DNA from 3 places in the Paraliobacillus sp. X-1268 genome. Region 1 is predicted to be linked to each of the others. Evidence: riboswitches for the same ligand, from Rfam matches in the RefSeq annotation. Region 1 holds a riboswitch; each other region holds the start of a gene.
What was found. A riboswitch is a leader RNA that binds a small molecule or an ion and turns the genes downstream of it on or off. The one in region 1 is predicted to bind S-adenosylmethionine.
Positions count from the first base shown of each region.

Region 2: linked by a shared signal. The riboswitch ahead of D2K62_RS11080 (methionine ABC transporter ATP-binding protein) and the one ahead of cobA (uroporphyrinogen-III C-methyltransferase) in region 1 are both predicted to bind S-adenosylmethionine.
Region 3: linked by a shared signal. The riboswitch ahead of D2K62_RS05300 (PLP-dependent aspartate aminotransferase family protein) and the one ahead of cobA (uroporphyrinogen-III C-methyltransferase) in region 1 are both predicted to bind S-adenosylmethionine.

Region 1 covers NZ_QJSK01000025.1:22,240-33,182, forward strand. Annotated here, with positions in the region: gene cysI (assimilatory sulfite reductase (NADPH) hemoprotein subunit) at 1-1,365, shown strand, start outside; gene sat (sulfate adenylyltransferase) at 1,404-2,555, shown strand; gene cysC (adenylyl-sulfate kinase) at 2,580-3,182, shown strand; gene D2K62_RS16885 (SLC13 family permease) at 3,266-5,056, shown strand; gene D2K62_RS16890 (uroporphyrinogen-III synthase) at 5,070-5,888, opposite strand; gene cobA (uroporphyrinogen-III C-methyltransferase) at 5,964-6,707, opposite strand; SAM riboswitch class I at 6,799-6,908, opposite strand; gene D2K62_RS16900 (hypothetical protein) at 7,851-8,051, opposite strand; gene D2K62_RS16905 (metallophosphoesterase family protein) at 8,154-8,870, opposite strand; gene D2K62_RS16910 (alpha/beta hydrolase) at 8,948-9,895, opposite strand; gene D2K62_RS16915 (hypothetical protein) at 10,034-10,249, shown strand; gene D2K62_RS16920 (spore coat protein) at 10,263-10,535, shown strand; gene D2K62_RS16925 (hypothetical protein) at 10,565-10,753, shown strand; gene D2K62_RS16930 (spore coat protein) at 10,767-10,943, shown strand, end outside.
Region 2 covers NZ_QJSK01000008.1:61,220-72,162, forward strand. Annotated here, with positions in the region: gene sufB (Fe-S cluster assembly protein SufB) at 1-1,087, opposite strand, end outside; gene sufU (Fe-S cluster assembly sulfur transfer protein SufU) at 1,157-1,600, opposite strand; gene D2K62_RS11050 (cysteine desulfurase) at 1,590-2,810, opposite strand; gene sufD (Fe-S cluster assembly protein SufD) at 2,810-4,117, opposite strand; gene sufC (Fe-S cluster assembly ATPase SufC) at 4,135-4,920, opposite strand; gene D2K62_RS11065 (YuzK family famiily protein) at 5,183-5,368, opposite strand; gene D2K62_RS11070 (MetQ/NlpA family ABC transporter substrate-binding protein) at 5,554-6,375, opposite strand; gene D2K62_RS11075 (methionine ABC transporter permease) at 6,439-7,107, opposite strand; gene D2K62_RS11080 (methionine ABC transporter ATP-binding protein) at 7,097-8,125, opposite strand; SAM riboswitch class I at 8,221-8,335, opposite strand; gene D2K62_RS11085 (TlpA disulfide reductase family protein) at 8,460-8,879, shown strand; gene D2K62_RS11090 (thioredoxin family protein) at 8,885-9,187, opposite strand; gene D2K62_RS11095 (toprim domain-containing protein) at 9,198-9,554, opposite strand; gene gcvH (glycine cleavage system protein GcvH) at 9,685-10,071, opposite strand; gene D2K62_RS11105 (arsenate reductase family protein) at 10,106-10,462, opposite strand; gene D2K62_RS11110 (hypothetical protein) at 10,652-10,927, shown strand; gene D2K62_RS11115 (spore coat protein) at 10,943-10,943, shown strand, end outside.
Region 3 covers NZ_QJSK01000002.1:139,471-150,413, reverse strand. Annotated here, with positions in the region: gene D2K62_RS05315 (cation-transporting P-type ATPase) at 1-2,056, opposite strand, end outside; gene D2K62_RS05310 (NAD(P)H-dependent oxidoreductase) at 2,253-2,804, opposite strand; gene D2K62_RS05305 (alpha/beta hydrolase) at 3,064-4,767, shown strand; SAM riboswitch class I at 4,854-4,954, shown strand; SAM riboswitch class I at 5,025-5,129, shown strand; gene D2K62_RS05300 (PLP-dependent aspartate aminotransferase family protein) at 5,198-6,994, shown strand; gene D2K62_RS05295 (aliphatic sulfonate ABC transporter substrate-binding protein) at 7,058-8,062, shown strand; gene D2K62_RS05290 (ABC transporter permease) at 8,079-8,924, shown strand; gene D2K62_RS05285 (ABC transporter ATP-binding protein) at 8,940-9,671, shown strand; gene acsA (acetate--CoA ligase) at 9,711-10,943, shown strand, end outside.

The DNA of each region.
Region 1 (10,943 bases):
TTTCAAATCCACGGTATATTAAAGTGGAATATGAAAAAAAGCATGCAAGCGATGGACGCCGTATTAATGGATTCACTTGCAGCTTGCGGTGATGTGAACAGAAATGTAATGTGTACAGCTAATCCATATCAATCAGATATTCATGCAGAAGTATACGAATGGTCAAAAAATTTAAGTGATTATCTTTCACCAAGAACAAAAGCTTATCATGAGATTTGGCTTGATGGAGAGAAACAAATTGATAGTCGTGAAACAGATGAAGAACCGATGTATGGTAAACACTATTTACCTAGAAAATTCAAAATAGGTATTGCTGTACCGCCATCAAATGATGTTGATGTTTATTCCCAAGATCTCGGTTTCATCGCAATTATAGAAGATGATAAACTGCAAGGCTTTAATGTGTCTGTTGGTGGTGGTATGGGTATGACTCATGGCGATACTGCTACATACCCACAATTAGGACGCGTAATTGGTTTTATTCCAGTTGATAAAATAGTAGATGTTGCTGAAAAAGTGATTACGATTCAACGCGATTTTGGAAATCGTTCTAATCGTAAGAATGCTAGATTTAAATATACGATTGATCACTATGGACTTGATTGGTTTAAACAAGAGTTAGCAGAAAGACTTGGTTATGAACTTGACGAGGCGCGTTCTTTTAGCTTCGATCATAATGGCGATCGTTACGGTTGGTTAAAAGGCGATGGTAAATGGCATTTAACATTATTTATTCAAAATGGACGAATTGCTGATACAGAAGATTATAAATTGATGACAGGTTTGCGTGAAATTGCTAAGGTTCACAAAGGTGATTTCCGTTTAACAGCGAACCAAAACGTGATTATTGGTTCTGTAACTGCAAAAGACAAACCTAAAATAAACAAATTGGTTAAAGAATATGGTTTAACAGATGGCAAACAAAATTCTGCCTTACGAAGAAATTCAATGGCATGTACATCGTTTCCTACATGTGGTTTAGCTATGGCTGAAGCTGAAAGATACCTCCCATCTCTAATTGATCAACTCGAATTAGTCATTAATGAAGTTGGGTTAAGAGAAGAAGAAATTATTATCCGAATGACAGGTTGTCCAAATGGTTGTGCACGTTCTGCTTTAGGGGAAATTGGTTTTATCGGTAAAGGACCTGGAAAATATAATATGTATCTAGGAGCAAGCTTTACTGGTGATCGTCTAAGTAAGATGTATAAAGAAAATATTGGAGAAGAAGAAATTTTAAATACGTTAAAACCAATGCTTCAATCCTATGCAAAAGATCGTAATGAAAAAGAGCACTTCGGTGACTTTGTTATTCGTCAAGGCTATATTGCAGCAGTGGAATCAGGCTTAGATTTCCACGCGTAATAATTGATTCACTCAAAACATATTGGAGGTTATTTTAGATGTCAATTGAAGCACATGGTGGAACATTAATTAATAGACAATTAACGGGAACAAAAAGAGAAAAAGCAGTGACTAATGCAGAAACGTTAAAAGATTTAACAATAAACGCGTGGGCTATTTCTGATTTAGAACTAATTGGAATAGGTGGTTTCAGCCCACTTACAGGCTTTTTAGGACAAAAAGACTATGAACGAGTTGTTAAAGAGACTCGTCTTGCCGATGGCAGTGTTTGGAGTATTCCGATTACTTTAGCAGTTACAAAAGCACAAGCAGAAACATATTCTATTGGGGAAGAAATAGCTTTAAAGGGTGAAGATGGGATTATCTACGGAATCCTGCAATTAGAGGAAAAATATAGCTATGATAAAAAGCTTGAAGCAAAGAATATTTATGGAACAACAGATGAAGCACATCCAGGTGTGCAGAAGTTGTACAAAAGAGGTGAGATTTATTTAGGTGGCCCTATCACCTTGTTAAATCGTCCCGATCATAGTGAGTTTGAGGCATTTCATATGGATCCTAAAGAAACACGCGCACTATTTACAGAACTTGGTTGGAAGACAATTGTTGGTTTTCAGACGCGTAATCCTGTCCATCGTGCACATGAATATATTCAAAAGAGTGCATTAGAAGTAGTTGACGGTTTGTTATTAAATCCACTTGTTGGTGAAACAAAATCAGATGATATTTCTGCAGCTGTTCGTATGGAAAGTTACCAAGTAATTCTGGAAAAGTATTATCCAAAAGATAGAACGCGTTTAGTTATTTATCCTGCAGCAATGCGGTATGCTGGACCAAAAGAAGCTATTTTACATGCGATCGTTCGTAAAAATTACGGCTGTACGCACTTTATTGTCGGACGCGATCATGCTGGTGTAGGTGATTATTATGGAACCTATGAAGCACAAGATTTTATTCGTCAATTTGAGGATGAATTAGGAATTCAAATCTTTGCATTTGAGCATGCCTTTTTCTGCCAAGCGTGTGAAAACATGGCTACTGCTAAAACGTGTCCACATGATAAGGAAAATCATGTTCATCTAAGTGGAACAAAAGTAAGAGAAATGTTACGTAATGGGGAGAAACCACCAAAACAATTTTCACGTCCAGAAGTTGCGGAAGTACTTATTAAAGGTATGCAAACAAACTGACTTTCGATATAGGGGGCTACAATCATGCACGAATCAACCAATATTGTTTGGCATCATTCAGAAGTAACGAAAGAAGAAAGGCAAAAACAAAATAAACACAAGAGTACTGTTCTTTGGTTTACTGGTCTTTCTGGTTCAGGTAAGTCTACTGTATCAGTTGAATTGGAAAAAAGATTACATGCACTAGCTATCCATACGTATCGTTTAGATGGTGATAATGTAAGACATGGTTTGAATAATAACTTAAAATTTTCTCCAGAAGACAGAAAAGAGAATATTCGTCGTGTTGGTGAAGTATCAAAACTCATGGTGGATGCAGGCTTAATAACGTTAACTGCATTCATTTCACCATATAAACAAGATAGAGAAAATGTTCGTCAATTGTTAGAAGAAGATGAGTTTATTGAGATATATATGAAAGCTACAGTAGAAACGTGTGAAAAGCGTGATCCAAAAGGTCTATACAAAAAAGCAAGAGCGGGTGAGATAAAAGGCTTTACTGGTATCGATGCACCATATGAAGAGCCAGATCAGCCCGAGTTGACAATTGAAACAGATAAGCAATCTGTTGAAGAAGCGGTGGAGAGCATTGTAAATTATTTAAAGGAGCAGGGTTATATTTCTTAATGATAGTTCTTACTGCTGAACTAGTCATTAAACCCTCTGAAACAACTTAGTGAATTGGCAATTGTATGTTAGGGGGACACAATATGACAGGCGAAATGATCTTTACTTTTATCGTAATATTTATCATGTTAATTGGATTAATTAAAGAAATAGCTCGTCCGGATATCATTGTGTTCACCGCATTGTCAATCTTTTTTATAACTGGTATTTTAACTGCGGAAGAAGCATTTGCCGGTTTTTCTAACCAAGGTATGTTGACGGTTGCTTTGCTATTTATTGTAGCTGGCGCTATTCAAAAAAGTGGTCTAGTAGAACAAGTCATCTTTCGATTATTAAAAAAAGGTAAATCTGATCAACGTACATTGTTTAGCTTTTTATTACCAATTACAGCAGCGTCGGCATTTCTAAATAACACACCAATCGTTATGACACTAACGCCTATTGTCCGAAAATGGTGTGTTGACCATAATATCGCTCCTTCAAAGTTTTTGATTCCACTTTCGTACGCAACGATATTAGGTGGTATATTAACTTTAATGGGGACATCTACTAATCTTGTTGTACATGGTTTAATGGTAGAAAGAGGAATGGAAGGGTATTCGATGTTCACTTTAGCCAAATATAGTCTGCCAGCTAGTATTATCGGGCTGATCTATTTGGTGACAATTGGATATAAGATTCTACCGAGTTATAAAGTCTCAGAACCAACTGTTACTGAGAAAAGTAGAGAATATTTAATCGAGATGGTGATCGAGGAAAATTATCCTTTTCTAGATAATCCATTAGTTAATAAGACAGTAGAAGAATCGGGATTACGAGATTTTAAAGGTGTCTATTTAATAGCTGTAATCCGAAATAATGAAAAAATATATCCAGTCAGAAATTCCACAAAAATAAAAGCGAATGATCGCCTGATATTCACTGGTGTTATTTCACGAATTGCAGAAATTCAAAGTAAAAAAGGGATTGAATTAAAGACAGGAACAAACGTCACATTAGAAAAATTACGTAATGGCAATACACAAGTGATGGAAGTGGTTATTTCGCATCAATCTTCTCTGCTTCATAAAAAGGTAAAAGAAAATAAATTCCGAGCTAAATATGATGCTGATGTGATAGCTGTGCATCGAAATAATGAGCGAATTGAAAGTGGTATTGGTGATATCACACTAAAAGCTGGAGATACACTTCTTTTATTAGCTGGTGCAGATTTTGAAGAGAGATTTGCGCAATCTAATGATTTCTATGTAGCTATGCCATTGAATAAACACCCATTGTTACACAAGATTGATAAGAAAAATGCGTGGTTATCTATTCTTATACTCACTACTATGATTTTCTTAGTTAGTTTCGGTGTTCTTTCTATGTTAAAGGCGATGACAATTACTGTAATTCTTTACTTTATATTTAAAGTTATCAGGCCAGAAGACATTAGTAGGGATATGCAATATCATGTTTTATTGTTGATTGCAAGTGCATTTGGTATCGGGCAAGCTTTGTTTAAGACTGGAGCTGCGGATTGGATTGCGAACCAGTTAATTATAGTTTCTGAGCCGTTTGGTATGTTAGGTATATTGGTATTACTTTATATTGTAACTGTTTCTTTTACAGAAATGATTACAAATAATGGTGCAGTTGTCTTAATGTTCCCCATAGCAATAGAAGCCGCTAATAAATTAGCAGCTGATCCTATGGCATTTTTAGTTATTATAACAATTGGTGCTTCTGCTAGCTTTTTATCACCAATCGGTTATCAGACAAATTTGATTGTTTATGGTCCAGGTGGTTATAAGTTTACTGATTATTTTAAAGTAGGTTTACCACTAAGTTTTATTGTAATGATTACCACAATAGGAACGATTTATTTATATTAGAAATGAAAGAGTCTTAGTCTGTATTTGCAGGCTTTTCTTTCGTTTTATAATAATTAGCTAATGATATAACCATAGCACCCATTTTTGGTTTTTCAGGAGTTAATAAACGATTGACACCGAAATCTCTTACTTGCATTTCGGTTACAATTCCAATATTAACTGCTAAAACATCACTTTCAAAGGCCTCGATTAATCTATCAATAGATTCATAGTCTGAAAAAAGGTTTTCCACTTGTGTTTTACTCGTAAATAAAACGGCATCTAATTCTCGTGTTTCGATTAAAGTCCTTAAATTTTCTAATGTCTCAGCTTCAGGTGGGTTATAGTAATAGGGCATCGATTGATAAAGAAAAATTGGCAATGCTCGTAACTGATTAAGTAGTTCCTCTTCATCCTTATTGTAAGCTTGAAAGAAAAACTTTTGTCCATCAATTTGATTTGTTTTTAACTCTTCTATTAATTTATCCATTGTTCCATCAGGTGAAGAGAAGTATGGTTTTAAATCCCATTGTTTCATCCAATTCAGTGTTTTACTTCCGCGAATAGCAAGTTTTTTCCCTCTTAATGTTTCAATATATAATTCCAGTACACCGAGATTTTTGGCAGCATTCTCTAATCCTTTAGCTCCAATACCTGTTGTGAGAATAACCCAGTCATAATCTCCTGCAATGAGATGCTCCACATCTTGCTCTGCTTTTTCTTCAAGAAGAATACGTTCACCTTGAATAGAACGAATAACTGGAGTGCCACCCTTTTTTCTAATGATTGTACTGATTTCATCGGCTTTTCTATCTGCAGTAACACCAATTTTTTTGCCTTCTAACTCCATCATTTGGTTACTTCCTTTCTTTATCAAACATGATTTAATTAGTCTACATCACCTTATTAACTAAGATGATGCAGAAGATTAGGACTGTGCAATTTCTTCAAACCATTCTAATTTCTCTCTTAATCGTACAACTTTTCCAATCACAATCATAGAAGGATTTTCAATTTCATGTAGTTTTTCGTTGATTGTTGCTAATGTACCAGTAATTGTTTTTTGTTTAGGAAGTGTGCCCCAATGAATAAGTGCAACTTCGGTGTTAACGTCCATACCGTTTTCGGTTAGCCTTTTAGCAATCTCAGGGAAATGTTTCACACCCATGTAAATGCAAAGTGTTTCCACACTGCCAACTAAATTCCGCCAATATTCATTTGAATCCTTTTCTGGATTAAAGCCCGTAATAATGGTAATAGAAGAGCTTAATGTTCGATGTGTCAAAGGTATGCCGGCATAAGCAGGAGCGGCGATACCAGCAGTAATACCAGGGACTATTTCAAAGGGGATTCCAGATTCCTTTAAGAGTTGTGCTTCCTCGCCACCCCTCCCGAAAATAAATGGATCGCCACCCTTTAGACGTGTAACGATTTTGTCTCCTCTGGCATGTTCACAAAGCAAATTGTTAATCATATCTTGATGTAAGGTGTGGTTTCCAGGTAGTTTACCACAATAAATTAATTCGGTATCTTTAGAAGCGTAGTTGAGTAATTCCTCATTTACTAGGCGATCATATAAAATTACATCAGCTTGTTTAATTGCTTTTAATCCTTTAATCGTTAATAGATCCGGATCTCCAGGACCAGCACCAACTAAAAAGACTTTCCCCATTTTATAACCCCCAACTTTTACTTATCGATAATCATCATATAAAAAATTCTCCTCCCTAGTTAAATAGAAAGAAGAAATACAGGCATCTTACTACTTATCTATCAAGTATAGAAATACTTGTGGAGTTGGCACAGTTCTAAAAAGTAATAGCCTGTTGCCGAGGTTTCATTGGGCCAGTCCCTACACCTCTCTGGATAAGAATAGTTATATATTTAGTTATATCTATAAGAATATCATTAGCAGTGAAATAAAGTCAATTAAATTCCGACTTTTTTAATGGGAATAGTTTATTATTAGTTTTACTACGTCACATTTTCTATCAAATTCGTAAGATGAGACGTAATGATGGGAACGAGGTCAACTTTAACTTATTTGTGAGACATCCTAGTTATCGCTAAACTTAAATTCCTGTTTAATGCTGTGAAGCAGGCAATTAAGTTTTGGTATAACAAGAAAGTCTAACAATTCAAAATAGAAATTGACTTCACGCTTCTTTTTGAATCATCAGTACGTGTGATCTGACGCACTTGAGAGAAACTGCGACGTAGTGGAGCTTTTTAATCCGCTACGTCAGCAAATGGATTCCCTTTCCGTGGGCACAGTCTCAGCTAACTCGGATAAGCAAAGGTCGCTTTCCGAGTGGATCTTCAACTTGTGGGATTGCGATTACTCATCCCATCGAAAACATTTGCTGTTCCCACAGGAGTATCATCCATTTGCTTCCTTCGCTAGAAAGAACTTAAAGTCCGAAAAAGTCTGTAATTGTTGATATTGTAACTTCATCAATAAACATATTACCGACCAGCGATGAAAATCCACTACGACTCCTGCAGGAACAGCGCGATCTGAAGATCCACTTGGAAGTGTCTTTCTTCCAAGTTAGCTGAAGACGTGCCTGCGGAAAGCGTAGTGGATTTTCAGAGCGAAGTAATCAGTTGAGTTAAGTCGTAGTTGATGGTAATTCCGACGCAAGGAACGCTACGTCGCAGTCTATGGTTATTCAGTAATAAACAACTTTTTTAAAAAGTTTCAAGCTTTATAATGAACACACTCCAAACTCAAATCAGCCAACGTTTGGTGATTATTTTTTTAAGTGGAAGTTGCGTATATTACAGGAACAAAAAAAGACCTATATATGAGGTCTTATTTGGTACTATCTGTGGAATCTTTATTTGATTTTTCTTTATTCTTCTCCTCGATAAAGACCCAACCATAATAAATCACCCAAAATAAAATGGCTATTACGATAGAATATTGACTTAACGTATCAGGTAGATATGTTATTAAAAGATAGCCGATAAGAATAAATGGTGGCAAAAGTAGTGCTAATTTTCTCCAGTGCATAAAACGTCACTCCCTTATATATAGCTATTTTACCACAGAATTACTTGTTATTAATATTCTGAAAAACTCCCCTTCCATGTAGCATTGGAACTGGAGTTTTTGTTAATTTTTTGCGTTTTGAATGATATTTTTCATTAACTCAATATTTGGATAGTTTACTTCCTTATATTTATCAATCGTTTTTTCAAAATCATAAGATACTTTTTCAATCGAAGCACTAACACTTCCATCTTGCACATCAACAAGAGCATAAGAAGCCTTTGTAATACCATCAAATGGCAGTCCAACACTACCTAGATTAATAATCATTTTACCGTTTATCGTACGAATATAAGATTTATGAATGTGTCCATACAGATAAACATCCGCAACCTTTTTCATTAATTCTGACTCGATCATTTCATCCGTTGCATTTGGAAGTACCGCATCAAATAAACTGTTTGGTGTTGCATGAAAACCGTGAAAAACGATATCGTTTTCTTCAAATAGCGTTTCTGTAGGTAGTTTTTCTAAGTAAGCAATGTCCGCTTGGGATAATTGGGCCACAGACCAGTCTCTTTCTTCATTCATCTTATCAAGTGCTGCGTCAGGAACTTCACCTTTTCTTACGCCACGTACAATCCAATCATCTGCATTACCTTTAATAACGGTTGTGTTTAAATTTTTAATTAAGTCAATCGATCGTTTTGGCTCTGGTCCACGATAAGCAAGGTCCCCAAGCACTACTATCTTATCAACTTCTTTTTTTCTAATATCATTTAATACTGCATCTAATGCTATCGCGTTCCCGTGAACATCTGAAATAAAAGCAATTTTCATTATCGATCATCTCTCCTTTCTTCTATCGTATCATTTTTTGAAAATAAAATTAAGTATGACGAAAGAAGCTGGTAATGTTAAGGTTCCAAGTATTTGAGAATTCGTTGAAACACAATCCTTTTAATAGGCTCTGCCTCATTAAAAAGCTCGTGACGTCCTTGATCAATTTGAGCAATTTGTAAGTTTTGAAATTTATGTTGGAGAAATTTTATGTTGTATTTCCAATCTATTGTCTTATCCTGATTTCCTTGAATGAGATAAATGAACTTTTTGCTTTCGTGATAATCTTGTATTTTTTTATTCCATGTCATTAATGCGTTGACCCATTTCACCGGAACATTGTCTGATTGAAGTGGGTCAGTTTTTATGGAACGTAAATATGCTTCATCTGTTGAATTTTGACGGAAGTTCCTTTTTATATGCTGGATAAAAGGGAACCATTTCAACATGTATAGCCCAATTTGTGATAAATTCCAATAATTTGAATGAATAAGTGGTGCAACCAATATAGCTTTATCGACGTCATGACTTGGATGTCTCAATAGATAATCAACGATGATGGCGCCACCAGTACTGTGACCAATTAGGTGTATGGGACCACTCAGTTCCTTTTTTATTATTGTTAATAATTTCTCCATAATACGACCATAATCATCAAATGTGTTGACAGAGGCAATCTTACCTGTTGAAAGGCCATGTCCTTGCAAATCATAACTAATTACTGTGTAATACTGGTTATTTAAAAACTGAATAATATGTTTTAAATAACCGACATGACTTAAATAGCCATGTAATAAAAATATATTTCCTTTGCTATGGTTGGGTTTAAAAATTTGTACGTGCACGTTATTTTGATCAATTGTTATTTTACCGAAGTGAAATGAAAGATTTGATTGTTTAAATCCGTAATAATCCTGATAGGCTTTCATAGCAGGAGTTAAATGATTTGGTTGAGCAAAGTCTAATTGTTCTTCTGAAGTGGACAGTTGTTCTAATATCTTATTTATTTCTAAATTATCAGTCACGAAAGTATACTCCGTTCTTTTTAAGATGTCGGTTTATTATCGACTTGAGGGAAAAAATCATGCATGGAGGTATAACTTGAATAAACAAAATAAGAAAGACAAAAGCTAACATGAATAACAATGGAGGTGAACGTATACTTGAAAAGTAGTAACTTTGGTATACATGAAATCGTTGATTTAAGGGAGTTAATTAATTTTAAAGTTGGTTGCCTTTCACAATCTAAATCAAGAATGAAAATAGTTGAAAATATCGAATTAAAAACATTGGTCGAACAGAGTGTAAAACAAGGTCATACGGCAGTTAATCAAATGAAAGACTTACTCACTTCTGCTTCAACTCAAATCAATCAATAAAGGGGTGCAATAAATGGATACGAATCAATTAAGTGCTTCAGACCACACGATAGCTACAGATATGCTATTTGAAGCAAAAGCTGGTATTAAAGACATGGCTGCAGCTATTACAGAAACAACATCTTCTGACATTCGAACATTTTTGACACAGGAGTTACAAACAGCAATTAAACAACATGAACAAATATATGGATTTCTTCAAGATAGAGGAATATATGATGCTTTTAATATTCCCGAGCAGTTAGAAAAAGATGTTCACTACGCAAATAGAGCGCTAAATGAATAATACTAACATGAAGGTGGGGGGTGGAAGGTTTGAACATACAGTTAGGTATGCATGAAACATTAGAGGTACATGAACTTATTACATTTAAGAGCTTATGCCTTACCAAGGCATCGATCATGCAAGGATTAGTAATGGACGAGAATCTAAAAGATTTGATGAAGCAAGATGCTACAATGCATGTTCGGCATTTGGAAGATTTAGAAAAACACTTGTCATGAAGGAGGTTAAACAGTGAATCAACTTATTGAAAAAATTACTGGGATGGCACCATTAACAGATCAAGTAATTGCGACAGATATTTTAATGGCTGCAAAAGCAGAAATAAAGAGTTATGCCTTAGCTATTACAGAAACTGCAACACCAGGAGTTAGAAATACATTAACGATGCAATTAGACGAAGTTATTACA
Region 2 (10,943 bases), on a different contig from region 1:
CAAAATGAACAATACCACGATACGTCACTTTTCCACCTTGTTTTGAAATGGATTTCGAAACAATTGTTGATGACGTATTTGGAGCTAAGTGGTGCATTTTCGCTCCAGCATCTTGGTGTTGCCCTTTACCTGCAATAGCAATTGAAAGGGTCATACCACGAGAACCTTTACCTTTTAAAATAACAGCTGGGTACTTCATTGTTAATTTAGAACCAATGTTTCCATCTACCCACTCCATTGTTGCATTTTCATCACAAATTGCACGTTTTGTTACAAGATTATAAACATTATTAGCCCAGTTTTGAATCGTTGTATAACGGCAATACGCATCTTTTTTAATAAAGATTTCTACAACAGCACTGTGTAGTGAGTTAGTTGTATATGTTGGTGCTGTACAACCTTCTACATAGTGTACGGAAGCACCTTCATCTACGATAATAAGTGTACGTTCAAATTGACCCATATTTTCTGAGTTAATACGGAAGTATGCTTGTAATGGTGTATCGACCTTAATACCTTTAGGAACATATATAAATGATCCACCAGACCATACAGCAGAATTCAATGCTGAAAACTTATTATCTGCAGAAGGAATAACTTTACCAAAATATTGTTTAAACAGATCTTCATTTTCTTTCAATGCAGAATCCGTGTCTTTAAAAACAATACCTTTGTCAGTTAATTCTTGTTTCAAACTGTGATAAACCACTTCAGATTCATATTGAGCAGAAACACCAGAAAGATACTTCTGTTCTGCTTCTGGAATTCCTAATTTATCAAAAGTGTTTTTGATCTCTTCAGGTACTTCATCCCATGTTCTCTCAGAACGTTCTGATGGTTTTACGTAATACGTAATTTCATCAAAATTCAATTCAGCTAGATCTCCACCCCATTGTGGCATAGGCATTTTATAAAATTGTTTTAAAGCTTTCAAACGGTAGTCTAACATCCATTGGGGTTCTTCTTTCATGTTCGAAATTTCTTCCACAACTTTTTGTGTTAACCCTTTTTCAGTTCGGAAGATTGAAACATCACGATCATGAAACCCATATTTATATTCTCCGACTTCCGGTGCGTTTTTAGCCATTATTAAACCCCTCCTGTTCAAGTAGTTTGCTTAACTAAACTAGAAAATAAGCATTTGCTAATTTCAACGTTATGCTTCCTCTTGTTCTTTAATACCTTTTTCCATTGCCTTCCAAGCTAATGTTGCGCATTTAATTCGTGCAGGAAACTTTGCAACACCTTGAAGGGCCTCTATATCACCAAATTCATGTTTCTCTGTGTCAACATCTTTTCCTAACATCATGTCAGAAAACATTTGTGACATTTCTAATGCTTCGTTTACTGTTCTTCCTTTAACAGCCTGTGTCATCATTGATGCAGATGATAAGCTAATAGAACAACCTTCTCCGTCAAATTTAGCATCTTTCACTTGATTGTCTTCTACTAAAAGATGCAATTGAATTCGATCACCGCAGGTAGGGTTATTCATATTAATTGTTAATGACTCTTCTTCAAATGAACCACGATTTCGCGGATTTTTATAATGATCCATAATTACCTGACGATATAATGTTTCCAGATTATCAAAAGACATCACCAAAAAACTCCTTCGCTTTATTTAACCCAGTAACGAAACGATCCACGTCATCAGTTGTATTATATAAATAAAAACTTGCACGAGCAGTTGCTGTGACTTCTAACCACTTCATTAGCGGTTGTGCACAATGATGCCCTGCACGTACTGCTATACCTTCAGCGTCTAATACTGTTGATGTATCGTGTGGATGAACATCATCTAGATTAAACGTAATTAATCCAGCACGTTCTTTTGGACCATATGTTGTTAAACCATCTATTGTGCGAATTTGTTCCATTGCATACGTAACAATTTTATTTTCATGTGCTGTAATTTCATTTAAACCAATATCTTGTAAGAAATCAATCGCTGCGCCTAAACCAATTGCACCTGCAATGATCGGTGTACCAGCCTCGAACTTCCAAGGCAAGTCCTTCCAGGTTGAATCGTAAAGATTAACAAAATCAATCATCTCTCCACCAAATTCTACTGGTTCCATTCTTTCAAGTAACGCTTTCTTACCATACAATACGCCTATACCTGTTGGACCACACATTTTATGACCTGAAAATGCATAAAAATCACAATTAATATCTGTAACGCTAACTTTCATATGTGGTACTGCCTGTGCACCATCTACAAGTATAACCGCACCATGTTCATGTGCAATTGTAGCAATTTCTTTAACTGGATTAACAGTTCCTAAAACGTTGGATACATGCATTACCGCCACTATTTTAGTCTTACTTGTTATAGTCTGGCGTACATCATCTAATGTGATTGTTCCATCAGACTGAAGTGGTATATATTTTAGTGTAGCACCTGTAGATTTAGCCAACTGTTGCCATGGAATGATATTACTATGATGTTCCATGTAAGTGATAACAATCTCATCACCTTCAGAAAGATTAGTACGACCATAACAGTTGGCAACTGTGTTAATTGATGTAGTCGTACCTCTTGTAAAGATAATTTCTTCTGTTGATTTTGCATCAATAAATCCTCTTACTTTTTCACGAGCGCCTTCATATTTATCAGTTGCACGCGTACCAAGGGTATGAACTCCTCGATGGACATTTGAATTATCTAGACGATAATAAGCATTAATTGCTTCAATTACCTGTAATGGCTTTTGCGATGTTGCAGCAGAATCAAGATATACTAAAGGACTTCCGTTAACGTTTTGATCTAAAATCGGAAATTGTGAACGGACAGCTTTTACATCCATCAGTATACTTTCCTCTCAATAACTTCAGTTAATTGTTCTCTAACTGCTGCAATTGGTATTGCATTAACAACAGGTGCTAAGAAGCCGTGAATTACTAAGCGTTCTGCTTCTCTTTGCGAGATACCTCTACTCATAAGATAATACAATTGAATCGGGTCAACACGACCTACTGATGCAGCATGGCCTGCTGTTACATCATCTTCATCAATTAATAAAATCGGGTTTGCATCTCCTCGTGCATCTTTGCTAAGCATTAAAACACGGGATTCTTGTTCAGCATTTGCTTTTGTACCACCATGTTCAATTTTTCCGATACCATTAAAAATGGCAGAGGCACTGTCTTTCATTACTCCGTGCTGTAAGATAAGTCCTTCTGAACGTTTTCCATAATTGACAATTTTTGCAGTAAAGTTTTGGATTTGATCTCCGCGTCCAACTGATACAGCTTTAGCATAAGAGAAGGAATTATCTCCAATCAAATGCGTTATATTCTCTGAAACCGTATTACCATCATTCATTTGACCTAATGCCCATTCAATCTTCGCGTCACGATAAGCAATTCCACGTCGATTCATATAAACGGTAGTACCATGCGCAAAGTTATCAACAGAACCAAAAGAAATAGAAGCATTGTCATGTGCAATTACTTCTGCTACAACATTTGCAACAGTTTCTTCATCTTTGTTAAAAGAAATATAGTTTTCTACATATGTTAGGGAACTATTTTCTTCTGCTACAACAATAACATGATTAAATAAAGCAAAATTATTATCTTCTTGCCAAAAAATTGCTTGTAGTGGTTCTTCAACAACAACATTTTTGGGCACATAAACAAAAATACCGCCATTCATTAATGCTGCATGTAGAGCTGTTAAACGATTTTCGTCAAATGCAACAGCATCTTTCATATAATATCTTTGAACTAGTTCCGGATATTTTTGTAGTGCAGTGAAAATGTCAGTTAAGATAACACCTTGATCTGCTAATTTATCTGAAACCATTTCATAAGCATTGTATTGATTACGAAGGATGACTAAATTATGATCATCTTTATCCGTATCAACGAATACTTTGATATCATCTGGTAAATCTTTTAACGAATCAAGTTTATTTATTTCAGCTTCTAAATTAAATTTCGTAAAATTCCATTTAGATATATTCGTTTTATCAGGTCTTGGCATCTCCAAGTTCTTAGAAATTTCTAATGCTTGGGTGCGAAATACCTTCATCCATTCTGGTTCGTTTTGTTTTTCAGAAAACTGTTCGATATATTCTTTTTCATATGGTTGCTTCGTTTCAATAGCCATGTAATCCCTCCTTACTATTACGCGTTGTTACCAACGGTTTCTTCTTCAATGCCTAGCTCTTTTTTAATCCAATCATAACCTTCAGCCTCTAAGCGTTTAACTAATTCTGGTCCACCAGACTTAACAACACGTCCTTGCATCATTACATGTACATAATCAGGTGTAACATAGTCTAAAAGACGTTGATAATGTGTAATAATTAGGCAACCAAAGTTTTCATTGCGTAATTTATTAATTCCTTTTGATACAACTTTCAATGCATCGATATCTAATCCAGAATCAATTTCATCTAATATACCAATCGCAGGTTTTAACATCATTAATTGAAGAATTTCATTACGTTTCTTCTCTCCACCAGAAAAACCAGTGTTTAAATAACGTTGCGACATATTTTTATCCATCTCTAAGTAGTCCATTGAACTATCCATTTCTTTAATAAACTTCATTAAAGGAATTTCGTCTCCTTCTGCACGATGTGCATTAACAGAAGAACGTAGGAAATCAGATGTTGTAACACCGCTAATCTCACTTGGATACTGCATCGCTAGAAATAGTCCAGCTTTTGCACGTTCATCAACTTCCATTTCTAAAACATCTTCACCATCTAAATGTATACTACCACTAGTTATTTCATAATTAGGATGCCCCATGATTGCTGATGCCAACGTTGATTTACCAGTACCGTTCGGCCCCATTATCGCGTGGAATTCGCCACCTTTAATCGTTAAATTAACACCTTTTAATATTTCTTGATCTTCAATTTGAACGTGAAGATCTTTAATTTCTAGAATAGATCCTGCCATTTCGATACCCCCAAAAAAATTATTATTTATGTTGTGTGGAATGAACAATATAATTTTTATTCATTCTCAGTTTATTCTCATTACAATCTTATACTATTTCGAATCTATAATCAAGATTTTCACTCATAATTCCAACTTGTTTTCAAACTTTTTCTTATTAATTGTATTATAATGAAGAAACTAATTTACATGTTTCTATTCTATTATAACGCAAACATCCCTTGCAAATGTATTCGCAAGGGATCTTAATATTTTTCTTTTATTAACGATGCACTTTTCGTTTCATCTCTGTTACTGCTTTCAAGCCATTTCGATGACTTTTCTCTCGTGCTCTTTCAATTTCTAAACGTTGATTTAGTTTTCTTTCGTATTCAGCGAATCCTAAACCGTGATTTAATTGCATCGCCTTTTCCATTTCACTTGTATAAGTTAAAGCTAGATTATCCATGGTTTGTTAAAACCCATCCTTTCTTTATTTGAACAAATTTATTATATCATTTGTAAGATGATGTAACAAAAGAGTTGACAAATCGTTTGGACTAATAAATAACCTTTTCGCTTCACCTATAGAATTGAGTTTAAAATTAGTTAAAGTACATCAAATATCCTTTGAATTCATTTGAATTTCTCGAATTATTCTTCTGATCCACCAACAGCAATTACTTCTCCATTATAATTTTCTGTAATGAAATTTTGAATTTCCTCTGATTGCAAAACTTCTACTAATTTATTTAAGTTTTCATTATTCTCATCTTCTGCATTTGCAACCACAATATTCACATATAATGAATCATCACTTTCAATAAACAAAGCATCGTCTACTGGTGATAAATCTGCTTCAATTGCATAGTTAGTATTAATTGCAACTAGTACATCTTCTTCACTTTGGTATGTTTCAATTAAAAATTCAGGATTTACATCTGCTGAAAAAGTTAAATTTAATGGATTATCAACAATATCATCAACAGTCGCTTCTGATTTTTTAACGTCATCAGCTAATGTTATTAGACCATTTGATTCAAATAAAGAAAGGATACGACCATGATCTGGTACATTACGACTAATAACTACTTCTGTTCCTTCTTCAATGTCATCAATACTTTCAATACTTTGAGAGTAAACACCCATTGGTTCTAAATGAACGCCACCTAAATTAACAATGTCATAGCCCTTTTCTTCAATTTCAGTTTCCATGAATGGAACATGTTGGAAGTAGTTAGCATCAATTGTACCATCGACTAAATCCTGGTTTGGTAAACTGTAATCTGTATATTGTTCGATTTCTAATGTTATGCCTTCTTCTTCTAATAATGGTTTAGCTTCCTCTAAAACTTCAGCATGTGGCACACTTGTTGCACCGACTTTAATCACATTGTCCTCTGAATCTCCGTTTCCACATGCCGCTAATATAATCCCAACAGATACTAACAATAATAATGTTACAAGTTTTTTCATTTTGCATTGCTCCCCTTTTTTTGTTTTATATATAATTCCCAACATAGTGGGTATTATTAACGATTACCTTTTATCCAATTTATTGGTGATCGCATCACCGATAAATTGGAAGATGAATACAATTATTACGATTAAGACTGTACAAACGAAAACAACATCAAAGTCTCTGCGCATAAATCCGTGGAAATAAGCAAAGTCACCTAAACCACCTGCACCTATAACTCCGGCTACTGCGGTGTAACCAATTAAGGCTATCGCTGTCACCGTTAAACCTGAAACGAGTGCTGGAGTGGATTCCTTTAACAACACTTTATAAATAATTGTTGTTGTTTTTGCACCCATTGATTTAGCTGCTTCTACTACTCCCTTGTCAACTTCTCTTAAACCTATTTCCACCAATCTAGCATAAAATGGTGCTGACCCAATAATTAAAGCAGGCAAAGCCGCATTTGGACCACGTATCGTTCCAATAAGAAAATCAGTAAATGGAATAAGTAATAATATCAAAATAACAAATGGAATCGCGCGAAAAACGTTAACGATTGACGATACAATGAAATTCAATAGTTTATTTTCCCAAATGCCATCATTCGCTGTAAGATATAATAATAAACCTAAAATAACACCAAAAATTAATGTTCCTATTAAAGCAAGCATTGTCATATAGAATGTTTCACCCATTGCAAATAGTAGATCCATCCAGTCAACGTTCGGAAATGGATTAGTTAGCATTATTTTTCACCTCCACTTCAACAGATGTAGAAGTAATAAATCTTAGTGCTTCTTCTATTACTTCTTCTTCACCTATTACATTTACAAATAAGGTACCGTAAGCACCTGCCTGCGTTTGCTTAACGTTACCATGTAAGATATTAACTTCCACATCAAATCTTTTAGCAACTTGACTTATAACAGCTTGATTTGCTGTTTCACCAACAAAGTGTAAACGTAAAACCTTTCCTTTTGTAACAGACTTGATTAATGTTTCTTCCGTAACTTCATCATCCGGTTTACCCATAACTTGTTCAACAAATTTCTTTGTAACACCCTGTTTCGGATGCGAGAAAACCTCTACTACATCACCTTGTTCAACAATTCTACCTTCTTCCATTACTGCAACACGATGACAAATCTTTTGGATAACGTGCATTTCATGTGTAATAAGGATAATAGTTAAACCAAGTTTTTGATTAATATCTACTAATAAAGAAAGAATAGAGTCTGTTGTTTCTGGATCAAGTGCTGAGGTTGCTTCATCACACAAAAGTACTTTTGGATTGTTAGCTAGAGCTCTTGCTATGCCAACACGTTGCTTTTGACCACCGCTCAATTGCGATGGGAATGCATCTTCTCTGCCTGTCAAACCAACAAGTCCAATTAATTCATCAACACGCTTATAACGCTCTTGCCTTGATAAACCAGCTATTTCTAGTGGTAAGGCAATATTATCTCGAACTGTTCTTGACCATAACAAATTAAAATGTTGAAAAATCATTCCAATTTCTTGACGTGAAAGTCTTAATTCATTTTTAGATAATGACGTTATTTTTTGATTGTCAATAATTATATCGCCAGTTGATGGTTCCTCCAGTCGATTTATTAAACGGATAAAGGTACTTTTACCAGCTCCGCTATATCCAATTACACCAAATATTTCGCCTTTATCTATATTTAAACTTAAATCATCTACTGCTTGAATAGTTGAAGATTTGGTTTTATAAACTTTTGACAAGTGTTGAATTGATATCATACTATTCCTTCTTTCTACACAAATTAAAAAACACGACTTTCTGTTCAAGAGAACAGAAAGACGCGTTTTTGGCTGGCGAATATAACTTTCCTGTTCTCTCATCTGCCAAAGCAATTGCTCTGCAGGAATTGGCACCTTTTTAAACACAAATAAATGTTTAACGGTTGCCGGGTTTCATCGGGCCAGTCCCTCCACCTCTCTTGATAAGAGATAATGTATGTAATTATTTTAACTAAATGTGATTTTAGCATATGCTAATAATCAATGTCAACATATTTTAACGCCATAAAATGTGTTAGAATAATAGCAATATTCTATTAAAAGGATGATTTAAATGTTAGCACCAAATTTTGTATTACCCTATTTAAATAAAGAAGGTAATTATCATTTACACGATGACCTTGGCAGTATCATTATTCTTACTTTTTGGGCTTCATGGTGCCTAGATTGTAGCATCGACTTACCAAAGAAGGAACAACTTTACCGATCACTAGACAATCCAAAAGTGAAAATGTTGACTATTAATGTTACAGGTAGAGAACGCGATCAATCAGCAGCTGTAGATTTCACTAAAGAATTTTTGGAACAGCCAACTTTAATGGATAAAGGAACAGAAATATATAACTTATATCAATGTCAGGGTGTTCCAACTACTGTATTAATTGATTCAACCGGAACTATTTATAAACAATTTAATGATAAAGCCAATTTCTTAGATATCGTTACAGCAGTAGGTAATATCATGCCTAAATGATAGGTTCAGCGATTTGAATGTAATAAATTATTTAACTTACCTAACGATTCGAACGAGTATATTTTACTCGGCTCTCCATTATTGGTCATCAATAGACAAGGAACACTTTCTATTCTTTCTTGTTGCATCACCTCAGGAAATAAACCTGCATTTAGCTCATAAAATATAACAGCTCCATTTGAAGCTTCTTCAATTTCTTCTAGTATCCTTCTCGCTAAATGGCACGTTCCACAAAAAGGGGTATAAATAAAAATCATTTTATCTGGTTGCACTACTGTACGTATTGTTTCACGCGTTATTGGTATCATATTTCCCACCTTACATAAGATAACTAGGGTTTACAGTAATTCCTCTACTTAATAATGCTGTCGCTAGTTCTAATTCTGGGGTTGCTGCAACTTCTCTAAAAGTCTTGTCAATAAAAATGTGTATTGCGTGTGGTAATTCTATTGATAATTGCTTTCGTAATTTATTACCCGAATGGTCTTCATCAACCAAGATAAAAACGTCTCGATTGTCTAAGTCATAATCTAGTATTAACTCTTCCATCTTCTCAACACCCAGCGTCCCATTTGTACAAATTATCGTAACTGATTCGTCAATTAATTTTTCGATTTGTTTTTTATCTGTACGTCCTTCAACAATAATGATCTTTTTAGTATCATTTGAAGACATGAGCTTCACCTACTTTACTAATTAACGTTATTTACAAGTAATCCCTTGTTACTGCATTTGTAACAAGGGATTATAACTTATACTGTCTGTAATATTGTATGAAAAAGGAAAAAAAACATGCAATAATTAATTATTCGTCATCTTCAATCATTGCTTGGTATTCTTCTGGAGTCATTAATGCCTCAATCTGAGATGAATCACTTGGTTCTATTACAACCATCCACGCTTTATCATATGGAGATTCATTAACAAATTCAGGACTATCATCGAGTTCCTCGTTTACTTCAACCACTTTCCCGCTAATTGGAGCATATAACTCAGAAACAGTTTTAACAGATTCTACACTACCAAATGGCTCATCTGACTCTATATCGTCACCTTCTTCAGGTAATTCTACAAATACAATATCACCTAATTCGTCTTGCGCATGGTCTGTTATACCAATTCGTACTTTATTTCCTTCTACTTTAACCCACTCATGTTCTTCGGAATAACGCAAATCTTTTGGTAAACTCACTCTAACTACCTCCATAAATGTATTTTAAATTAACCTATTTCCAAGTCTGTTCAAATTCTTCTAGTTTAAATCCTAGTGTAACCTTTTCATTATCAGTTGTTAATGGTCGTTTTATAAGCATGCCATCAGAAGCTAACCAGTCCAATTTCTCTTCATCCGTTGCATCCAATAACTTATCCTTTAATCCAAGCTCTCGATACTTTAAACCACTTGTATTAAAAAACTTTTTAATTGGCATGTCACTTTTAGATATAATCGAACGTAATTGTTCTTTGGTTGGTGGGTTTTCTACTATATGTATTTCAGTATACGCAGCTTGTTCTTGTTCAAGCCATTTTTTCGCCTTTTGACACGTACCACACTTTGGATATGCATAAAAAGTAATCGTCATTGTATGTCACTCCTTTATTTCTATTTTATCATAATAACCTCTTTTAATTGTTATAAACCCTGATTATTTCCTATTAGTATATAAGAAAAATGCACACCTGACTAGTAGTATGCCTCTAAATCATCACTGTATAATTTCATTAGTAATGGTGACATTACAAATGCACAAATTAAAAGGAGGACACCACATATGCAACAGCAACAACAAGCAACAAATATGAACACTGCTCAAACTGGTCAAATTATGCAACAACCACCAACTGTTGTATCTTCAAAAGACTTATTATATTTAACTGACATGATGTCATGGAATTTAAATGCAACAAAAAAGGCACATTTTTTTGCTGAACAATGCACTATCCCTGAGCTCAAATCTGCTTTGGAACAAGTCTGTCAGATGCACCAAAAACATTATCAAAAGATTTTACAACATACAAATCAACAACCAAATTCAATGATGCAATAATAAGGAGGATAAGATA
Region 3 (10,943 bases), on a different contig from region 1:
TAAATAGAATTGTTTTCTTCAAATTATCGTAAACACGTCTTCCTTCACTAACTGCATTAACAATTGTGCGGAAGTTATCGTCTACTAAAACCATTTGTGAAGCTTCTTTCGCAACTTCTGTACCTTTTATACCCATGGCCACACCAATATCTGCTCTTTTTAATGCTGGTGCATCATTTACTCCATCACCTGTCATAGCACTTATATGACCACGCGCCTGTAATGCTTTAACTAATTGTAATTTATTATCTGGGCTTGTCCGGGCAAACACATCATATGCTTCTACAGTATCTTGTAATTCTGTTTCAGACATATTATCTAAATCGCGACCTTCAATTGCTCGTTCATTATTTGTAATACCCATCTTCCTTGCAATCGCGATGGCAGTTTCCTTGTGATCTCCCGTGATCATTTTCACTTGGATTCCTGCCTTTTTACACTCTTTAACCGCTTCTATTGCTTCTTCGCGAGGGGGATCCATAATACCAGCTAATCCTAGCATTGTTAATCCATCTATAATATCTTCATGGTCAATTTGTTCTGTAGAAGCATCGACATATTTCATTGCTGCGCCTATTATACGCTCCCCTTTTTCTGTTCGTCTCTGCATCTTGTCTTCCCACATTTTACGGTCTTCTGTATCGTTTTTCAAGTTTGCCATGTCAAACAATCGATCAGGAGCACCTTTTACATAAATGATTTTTTGGCCATCTTCTTCTACAAGTGCCGCCATATATTTATAAGAAGAATCAAACGGGATCTTTGAAATTACATCAAGTCGTGCAACGGGTTCACTAGCTTTTTCAGCTAATGTTATTAAACAACCTTCTGTCGGCTCACCACTAATAACCCATTCATCCTTCTTATTACGTCTAAGCGTTGTATCATTTACTGTTTTTACTGCGGTTAAAAATTGCTGTAAAACCTGATTTTCAGTAACGCTAACTTCCTTTTGACCAGTTTGTATACTTCCTTCTGGGGCATAACCCGATCCAGTAACACGATATTCTGCTTTAGCAGTCATCACTGCTTGTACTGTCATTTCGTTTTTCGTTAATGTTCCCGTTTTATCTGAACAAATTACCGATACTGCTCCTAATGTTTCAACAGAAGGCAAGTTACGCATAATGGCATTCTTTTTCGCCATCGTTTGAACTCCAAGCGCTAAAATAATTGATAATATAGCTGGTAGACCTTCTGGAATAGCTGCAACAGTTAAACCAATTACCGCTAGTAATAATTCTCCCATTTCGTAATCATGAAACAGAGAACCAAAAACAAATAACGCTGCTGCTAAAAATAAAATAACAATTGAGATCATCTTTCCAAATTTCGCAGTTTGTTGTAGCAGTGGTGTTTGAATTTCCTCCACTTCTGTAATTGATTTGTTTATTTTACCAATTTCCGTATGCTCTCCAATTTCCACTACAAGACCTTTACCAGAACCACTCGCAACAGATGTACCTGAGAAAGCCAAATTTGTCCGATCACCTAATACTGTATCTTCTGGTAAAGGTTCTGTATTTTTGTCTACTGAAATCGCCTCACCCGTCAAAGGTGATTCCTCTATTTTTAAATTATCTGCTTGTATTAATCGAACATCAGCTGGTATCTTATCACCGGCTCGCAATATAACAAGATCCCCTGGTACTAGTTCATTAGATGGTATATCTGAACGCTCTCCGTTACGAATAACTGTTGCTTGCAACGATAACATGTTTTTAATCCCTTCCAATGCTTTCTCCGCTTTATTCTCCTGAATATAGCCGATTGTTGCATTGATTAACGCGACAAGAATAATAACAACCGTATCAATATAATGTCCTAATATCGCTGTAATAACTGCTGCTACTAATAATACATAGATTAATACATCTTTAAAATGTCGAATAAACTTTAGCCATACTGGATCTTTTTCCTGCTCTGGCAGTTCATTTTTACCCCATTTTTCTTGTTGCTTATCTACATTTTTAATCGTAAGTCCAGTTTTTCTGTCCGTATTTAAATTCTCCACTACATCTTCTATTCCATAATGGAACCATTTCTGTTTGTTCATATTTCATCTCCTTCCTTCTAAAATTCACATATAGTAATACATTTTCAACTTTATCTGCTATCAAACACATTAATATATTCACTTATTATTTATATTTTAAAAATATCTATACACCAAATAAAAAAACAGCGCCTTTTTAAGACACTGTTTTCACTATTGTAAGGTGAAAATTAAAGTAATTAGGTTTTGGGTAGCACTACGATAAATCAAATACTTCCTCTAAGTGTTTATCAAGCTTTTCTAGATATCCACTTATATCAGGGGTTTTAACCTTGTGAACAGAAAAAGTTTTTAATTGCTTCATCCCAGTGAATTCCTGTGTTTTATGAAGCGGAAGTAATACATCATCAATAGCTTTCCCATCAAAGAATTCCGCTTTATTTAAAAACGCCTCTTCCGGTGCACCCCATGTTGTAGAGAACATATATTGTTTATCCGTTAACAATCCACCACACCCATAACCCTTTCCGCCTGTAAAAAAGAGATCTCGCTTATAGATCTGTTCAAAATATGATTTGAATTTACCTGGTACACTAAACCAATAAATAGGAGTTTGGAAAATGATAATATCTGCCCATAAGAATTTTTCCTGTTCCTCTGTTATATCGTACCCCTGATCAACAATCGTTGTATCTATTTGATATACTGTTTCTAATTTTTTAATTATTGCTTGAAAGATAGTATGATTTAGATCCCCTTTACTATGTGGGTACTTTTGATGACCGTTGATGATTAAAATATGTTTCACTACATTCTCATCCCCTAACATTTATGCATACTTTTAGAGAGTATATGTTCTAACTCTGGAATTTAGTATCTATTTTTGTAAAAAAACTTAAGCACAGTGATGCTTATGAAAGGAGCATGAAGTCAACTTTAGCTTTGAATGGTAAGACTTATTTTTCAGTTTCACTCTGCGACAGTTGAGTTACTTAAAATATGTATTCATGTTAAAATTAACATGGCTCAAAGAAAAAAATGTAAGTAAACAAAAAGGAGAACTGAACGTGCGCACTTCATTAAATAAACAATTAAACCAAACAAACCTATTTACGAAGCCTAGTCGTTCTTTTGCAAGTAGCTTCTCTAGCATGCTTATACTAGCAAATAGCTTAACGATTATAGCAGGAATTGTTTATCTATTAATTGATAGTTCAAATGGGTTATGGAATATCTACGGTATTTTTATGATGTTAACTCTTTTAGGTAACTTTATTGTGGCTGCTATTCCTAGTAATCAGAAGGGTCTCGATTACTTCTATTTAACCTTCACAATCTTAATAATGTTACTCTTGCCTATTCTAAACTCCATCGCTTCTTTTGATCCTTTAAATACAACTTCACGAAGTATGGTTTCTATAATTCTATTACTTAGTTTGTTTATTTTAGGCGGGATAATAGCAGGAACGACACGTAAGAGTCTAAATAACATGGGATACATAAGATTTAGCAACACAATGACGCAAGATAAGAAGGGATTCTTCCATATCCTGATGATAAGTCTATGGATACTCTGTCTGCTTTTAGGAGCATATGTATCGTTTCTACTAATAAGAGGAGAAAATAATGGTAGCATTGTTGAATTATTCGTTCCTGGATATGCTTTGTTTTTCAGTTTAATAACGTTAGCAATCGTCGCACTGATTCTTAGAATGCGGACTGGTAAAAACCTTTCGTTTATTAGTATCATAACTTCTATTATAGGAATAGCTGTTTCTATCACCTTTTCTGTTCCTCTCGTTACAACCGTATTAACCTTTTCAGAGATGGAAAATGACTTTTCAAACACATTAAATGAAGCGGATCAAAATTCATTAACTGATAGTATGACAGATACTTTTTTAGACGTACCTTTTTCATTACCGGCTTACTTTTTCGGATTATCAACTGAAAACTATAATCTTGAACAAGACACTTTATTCTACTCAGGAACAGAGGGTGTGGATGAAGGAATTGAATTACACTTCGATGCTTATCTACCGACATCAAATCCAGCCCAATTGCCTGGAAATAGCTCTGTTTTAATTCGAATTCATGGTGGCGGTTGGACAATTGGTGACAAAGGATCATCTAACAATGCAGCAGTTAATAAGTACTTCGCAAGTCAAGGCTATGTAGTATTTGATATTCAGTACGGATTAAGTAGTGAGGATAAATTTGTTGAATTTGCACCAGTCCCCGAAAATATCGTTGCTGACTTCTCTCTTGATGATATGGTCCGTCACATCGGTCTTTTTACTAATTATTTAGTTGAAAACAATGATGATTATAATGCGAATTTAGACTCCGTTTTTATCTCTGGGGCATCTGCAGGTGGACAATTAGCAAATGCAGCTGGTTTAGGCCTTACAAGTGAGAATTATCAAGATGTTTTAAACCCTGAACTTGATGTAAATGGTATTATCCCGATTTATCCTGCCAATGGATTAGCTAAAAATATTGGAATAGCCGGTTCTGATTCGTTTATGGATACATCTCTCCTAGTTAAAGAAGATAGTCCGCCGGCACTCATATTCCAAGGAGACGCAGATGGCATTGTTGACGCATCTATTTCTCGTGATTTCTATGAAGCGTATCGAGAGAATGGAAATGAGCAAGCTACTTTACTAATGATGCCTTATGCCGGACATAATGGGGACTATTATTTTGCTAGTTACTACAATCAAGCTTTTATTTACTATATGGAACGGTTTATGTATGTAAACAAATAATATCTTTTTATAAAGAATATTCAAATAAATTTAAAAAACCCACTAGACACATAAGATATCTGTGGTATACTCTATTTAACATTAAACATTTATAAAGAGTGGACGAAAGATCTGGCTTAACGACTCCACGGCAACCTGCTCAGCAAGGTGCCCCTACCAGCAAAGCATAAGCTTTGGATGATGAAGTAATTCGCGGATTAAAACCCTCTTTCATCGTCAGTTGAAAGAGGGTTTTTCTTGCAAATAAAACAAAATAACTCTTATCAAGAGTGGTAGAGGGACTGGCCCGATGACACCCAGCAACCATTAAGTTACTACTTAAAAGGTGCTAATTCCAGCAGATTCATTCTGATAGATAAGAAGAGCATGCATTTACCGCCCTCTTCTTAAAGAAGAGGGCTTTTTTATAACATTACAGGAGGGTTTTACTATGACAAAAGAAAAAAACACAACGTATGACATCGAAACTTTAGCATTACACGGCGGGCAAGCTCCCGATCCAACAACTGGTTCACGTGCAGTACCAATCTATCAAACTACTTCTTATGTATTTCATGACTCTGAACACGCAGAACGATTATTTTCGCTTGATGAACCAGGTAACATTTATTCAAGAATTGGCAATCCCACTGTTGAAGTTTTCGAAAAACGGTTAGCTCTATTAGAAGATGGTGTAGCTGCTGTTGCGACTTCTTCTGGTATGTCTGCCATTACGTTATCTATTTTAAATGTAGCCAGTGCGGGAGATGAAATTGTAGCAGCGATTAACTTATACGGTGGAACATATAATCTTTTTGCTATAACGTTACCTCGATACGGAATCAATGTAAAATTTGTTGATCCAAGTAATCCAGATAATTTTAAAGATGCAATTACTGATAAAACAAAAGCAGTTTTCGGTGAAATTATCGGTAACCCTAACTTACATGTTTTGGATGTAGAGAAAGTAGCTGAAATCTCACATGAGGCTGGTGTACCATTAATTATCGATAATACCTTTGCCACGCCGTATGTGTGTAAACCTATTTTACTCGGTGCCGATATTGTCGTACACTCTGCTACCAAATGGATAGGCGGACATGGTACTACAATCGGTGGAATTATCATTGATGGTGGTCGATTTAACTGGAATTCAGAAAAATTCCCAACTTTCACAGAGCCTGATCCAAGCTATAACGGTATTCGCTATGCAACAGATTTCGGCACTTTAGCATTTAGTACGAAAGTCCGTGTGCAATTGTTACGTGATTTTGGTGCATCATTGAGTCCATATAATGCTTTCCAACTTATCCAAGGATTAGAAACTTTACATCTACGTGTACAGCGCCATAATGAAAATGCAATTAAACTAGCCAACTATTTAGATAACCATCCAGCAGTTGATTGGGTTGATTATCCTGGGCTTGAAAGTCACAGTTCACATGCCTTAGCAAAGGATATTCTAAATAATGGTTTTGGTTCCATTCTCGTATTTGGTATTAAAGGTGGCCGAGATGCAGGAAGAAAATTGATTGATAATGTCTCGCTCTGGTCACACGTAGCCAATGTTGGAGATGCTAAATCATTAATAATTCACCCAGCTTCGACAACACATCAACAATTATCAAAAGAGAAGTTAATTGAAACTGGTGTTAAAGAAGAATTGGTAAGATTATCTGTAGGTCTTGAATCGCTTGATGATATTATCCATGATCTAAATCAAGCATTAGTTAAGGCAACAGGTATTGGCAAAGGCGAAACAAATGACATTGTCATCAACGATGAAGGAATCATTAAATGGGCGTTAAACTCCCCTTACGAACGATTTGAAATAGATGGCGTTGAAAAAACAAGACAAAAGACGTTAGCCATTGTTGGATTAAGCGGTAAAGAAGCAAGACCAAGTTACCGTCTAGCAAGAAAAATGCAACGTCTCGGTTATAAAATCATTCCAGTTAACCCACGTGAAACAGAAATATTGGGTGAAAAAGCTTATCCAGATTTAAAGAGTATCCCTGAAGCGATTGACATTGTTCAAGTATTCAGAAGTCCAGAAGCAGCAATTGGCGTTGCAAAAGAAGCAATTGAAGTCAAACCAAGAGTCTTCTGGTTGCAAGAAGGTGTGGTCTCACCAGAAGCTGCTGCAATTGCCAGCGAAGCAGGATTAGAAGTAATCCATAACAGATGTACGTATAAAGAGGCACAACGTTTACGCGGGTCAATTTCAACATATGCATGTGAAATTTAAATGAAACTATAATTGGCTTATAGAGATAAAAGTCGATTAGTAAAAACAAAGGGGCAAATAAAATTGAAAAAAATAGCATTGATTGATGTTAGAAGCTTTCTTGCAATTATTCTTGTAGGTGTTGTATTGGTAATAGCTGTAGGTTGTTCATCTGATACAAGTGGAGAAGAAACAGGTCCAGAAGAAATCCGTTTAGATTACGCATACTACTCTCCAACTAGTTTAGTTTTAAAGAAATTCGGTTGGGCTGAGGAAGAATTTGAAGAAGAAGGTATTGAGATTGAATGGGCATTAAGTCAAGGAAGTAATAAAGCTTTAGAATTCTTGAATAGTGATAGTGTCGACTTCGGTTCTACAGCTGGAGCGGCAGCTTTAATATCTAAATCAAATGGTTCACCAATTCAAAATGTTTATATCTATTCAAAACCTGAATGGACAGCACTCGTAACGAATCCCGATTCTGACATTGAGTCAGTAGCTGACTTAACCGGTAAAAAGGTTGCAGCAACAATCGGAACAGATCCGTATATTTTCCTACTACGTGCATTGGCAGCTGAAAATATCGATCCTGATGAAGTAGAAATTGTTAACTTACAACATGGCGACGGTGCATCCTCACTTGTTTCTGGGCAAGTTGACGCATGGGCAGGACTTGATCCTCATATGGCACGACTGGAAATTGAAGCAGACGCTGAATTGTTCTACCGTAATGCTGATTTTAATACGTATGGATTCTTAAACGTAAGAAATGAATTCGCTGAAAATTATCCTGATTACGTAAATCGTGTGATTAAAGTATACGAAAAAGCTAGAAATTGGATCCTTGAAAACCCTGAGGAAGCCGCTGAATTATTAGCTGAAGAAGCAGATATTGATGTAGAAGTTGCAAAAATCCAATTAGAAAGAAATGATTTTTCTAATCCAATTCCTGGTGATGTTCATATCGAAGCATTAATTGAATCTGGAGGCATTTTGCAAGATGGGGAAGTTATTGATGCAGATGCTAATATCGAGGAACTTACGAATGAATTAATTAACCCCGCTTTTGCAGAAGAAACAGTTGAATAAGTGGGAGGAATAACAAATGTCTAAAAATGAAGCTGATGTTTCAAGTGCATATGTTACGAGTCAAGTGAAAAAGGATAAACTTAAAAAAGCTAGAAATAAACGTTCACAAACTATTATTTTAGGCAGTATATTACCAGTTATATTGCTTATCTTCTGGGAGCTTCTAAGTAAAGCGGGGGTCTTCCCCTCCTACCAACTCCCGGCTCCTTCAATAATATTCTTAACCATTCTGGAAATGGGCCAGACTGGCGAATTATGGGGGCATATTGGCATTACCGTTTATCGTGTCTTTGCTGGTTTTGTAATTGGAACACTTGTAGCCATACTATTAGGTTCTCTTGTTGGTTTCTATCAAAAAGCGGAACAATTATTTGATCCAATTATACAAGCCTTTCGTTCGATTCCATCACTAGCATGGGTACCCTTATTTATCTTATGGATGGGTATCGGGGAAACATCTAAAATCACGATGATTGCAGTCGGGGTATTTTTCCCCGTTTATCTAAATCTTGTTAGCGGTATTTTAGGTGTAGATCGGAAATTAATTGAAGTTGGAAAAATGTATAAATTAACGCCTTTTCAGCAAGTACATCGCATTATATTACCAGCATCCTTACCTTCTTTTTTAATTGGCTTACGCAGTGGACTAGGACTTGGTTGGATGTTCGTTGTTGCAGCAGAATTAATGGGGGCAAGTCAAGGTCTAGGATATTTACTTGTATTAGGACAAAATACACTATCACCAGAAACGATTATCTCCAGTATTATTCTCTTTGCAATTATTGGTAAATTATCAGACTGGTTGCTAAAGATTTTAGAAGAACGCTCACTACACTGGCAAGATCGATTCGTAAAAACATAACAGGGGGAAACCGACATGAGCTTAGCATTACGTAACGTTAGCAGAACCTTTGCCGGAAACACAGCCGTCCGAAATGTTAATTTATCTGTTCAACCTGGAGAGATAATTGGCTTACTAGGTACAAGTGGTTGTGGAAAAAGCACGATATTACGTGCAATATCTGGTTTGGATGATGGTTACGAAGGGGAAATCGAAATTAACGGAAGTACCTCTAAAGGTGTACATGATACCACAGGATTTATCTTTCAAGAACCACGCCTATTACCCTGGCTGACCGTATTAGACAATGTCACTTTTGGCCTAAAAGGTGATAAAGCAACTAGAGAGAAACGTGCGAAAGAATATATTGCGAACGTTGGGCTTGTTGGTAATGAAAATCTATACCCTCGTCAATTGTCAGGAGGAATGGCTCAACGCGTAGCAATTGCACGTGCACTCGTAACATCACCAGAAATTCTTTTATTAGATGAACCTTTTAGCGCGTTAGATGCATTTACGAAAATGCAACTACAGGACCTACTTCTGGATATATGGAAAGCATATCAATCAACTATTGTACTCGTAACGCATGATATAGATGAAGCTACTTATTTATGTGATCGAATCCTTATCCTTCGTGGTCAACCTGGCGAAGTTGATCGTGAAATAACCTTAACCGAACAAAGACCAAGAAATAGAGGAAGTCAGGAACTCGCAAAATGCAAATCTGATATATTACAAAGTTTAGACCTTAATCGAACAAATTAGAGATAGAATAATGTTAAACAGACAAAGGGGAAAGCAGCGATGGCTATTGAACTGACTCCTGTAAATGGAGTATATAATCTATCAAATTATCAAAAAACGAAAGATACATTCGACTGGGATCAAGCTAAAGAAGCTTTATATTATGGTAAGACAGGGAAAATGAATGCAGCTTACGAAACAATTGATCGGCACGTCGCCGATGGTTATGGTGATAAAATCGCGCTACATTATGTTGATCAAGAGGAAAGCTATTCACTTACTTTCCAACAGGTAAAAGAAAAAACAGATCATTACGCTAGAATTTTAAAAGAAAATGGCGTAAGAAAAGGCGATCGTGTTTTTATCTTTTTACCAAAAAATCCTGCATGCTATATCTCTATCTTAGCAGTAATTAAAATAGGTGCAATTGCTGGTCCGTTGTTTGAAGGTTTTATGGATGAAGCAATACAAGATCGTATCAATGATTGCCAAGGGAATTTATTAATTACTGATAAAAATCTCGGGAAACGTGTACAGAAAAAACTAATTCCCTCATTAAAAGAAATTTTATATACAGAAGATATTGAATCGAAAACATATGTTACAGAAAATAATACATCCTTGATTGAATGGGTAGATCCCGAAGATGGTTTGCTTATTCATTATACGAGTGGTTCAACCGGCAAACCAAAAGGTGTACTTCATGCCCACCGATCGATCATTCATCACTACCAAACAGGAAAATGGGTGCTGGACATACAAGAAAACGATGTATATTGGTGTACATCACATCCTGGTTGGGTTACCGGAAGTGTTTACGGTCTGTTCGCTCCATGGCTTAACAGAGCAACAATCGTAATACAAGGTGGACGTTTTAAAGCTGAAGATTGGTACCAATTGATTGAAACGTTACATGTTACAACATGGTATAGTGCACCAACAGCTTTCCGCATGTTAATGTCTCAGGGAGATCTTCATAAAAACTATGATCTATCATCCCTTCGTCACGTGCTAAGTGTTGGAGAACCACTAAATCCAGAAGTAATTAGCTGGGCATGGAATACTTTGAACTTACGCATTCACGACACATGGTGGATGACCGAAACAGGTGGACATCTAATTGTGAACTTACCTTCGGAAACAATTAAAGCTGGATCCATGGGTAGGGCATTTCCAGGAATTCATGTTGGCATTTTGGATGAAGAAGGTAAAGAAGTCCCAAACGGTGAAGTAGGACAGTTAGCTGTGAAGACGCCATGGCCTGGATTAATGAAAGAAATTTGGGGGAACCAC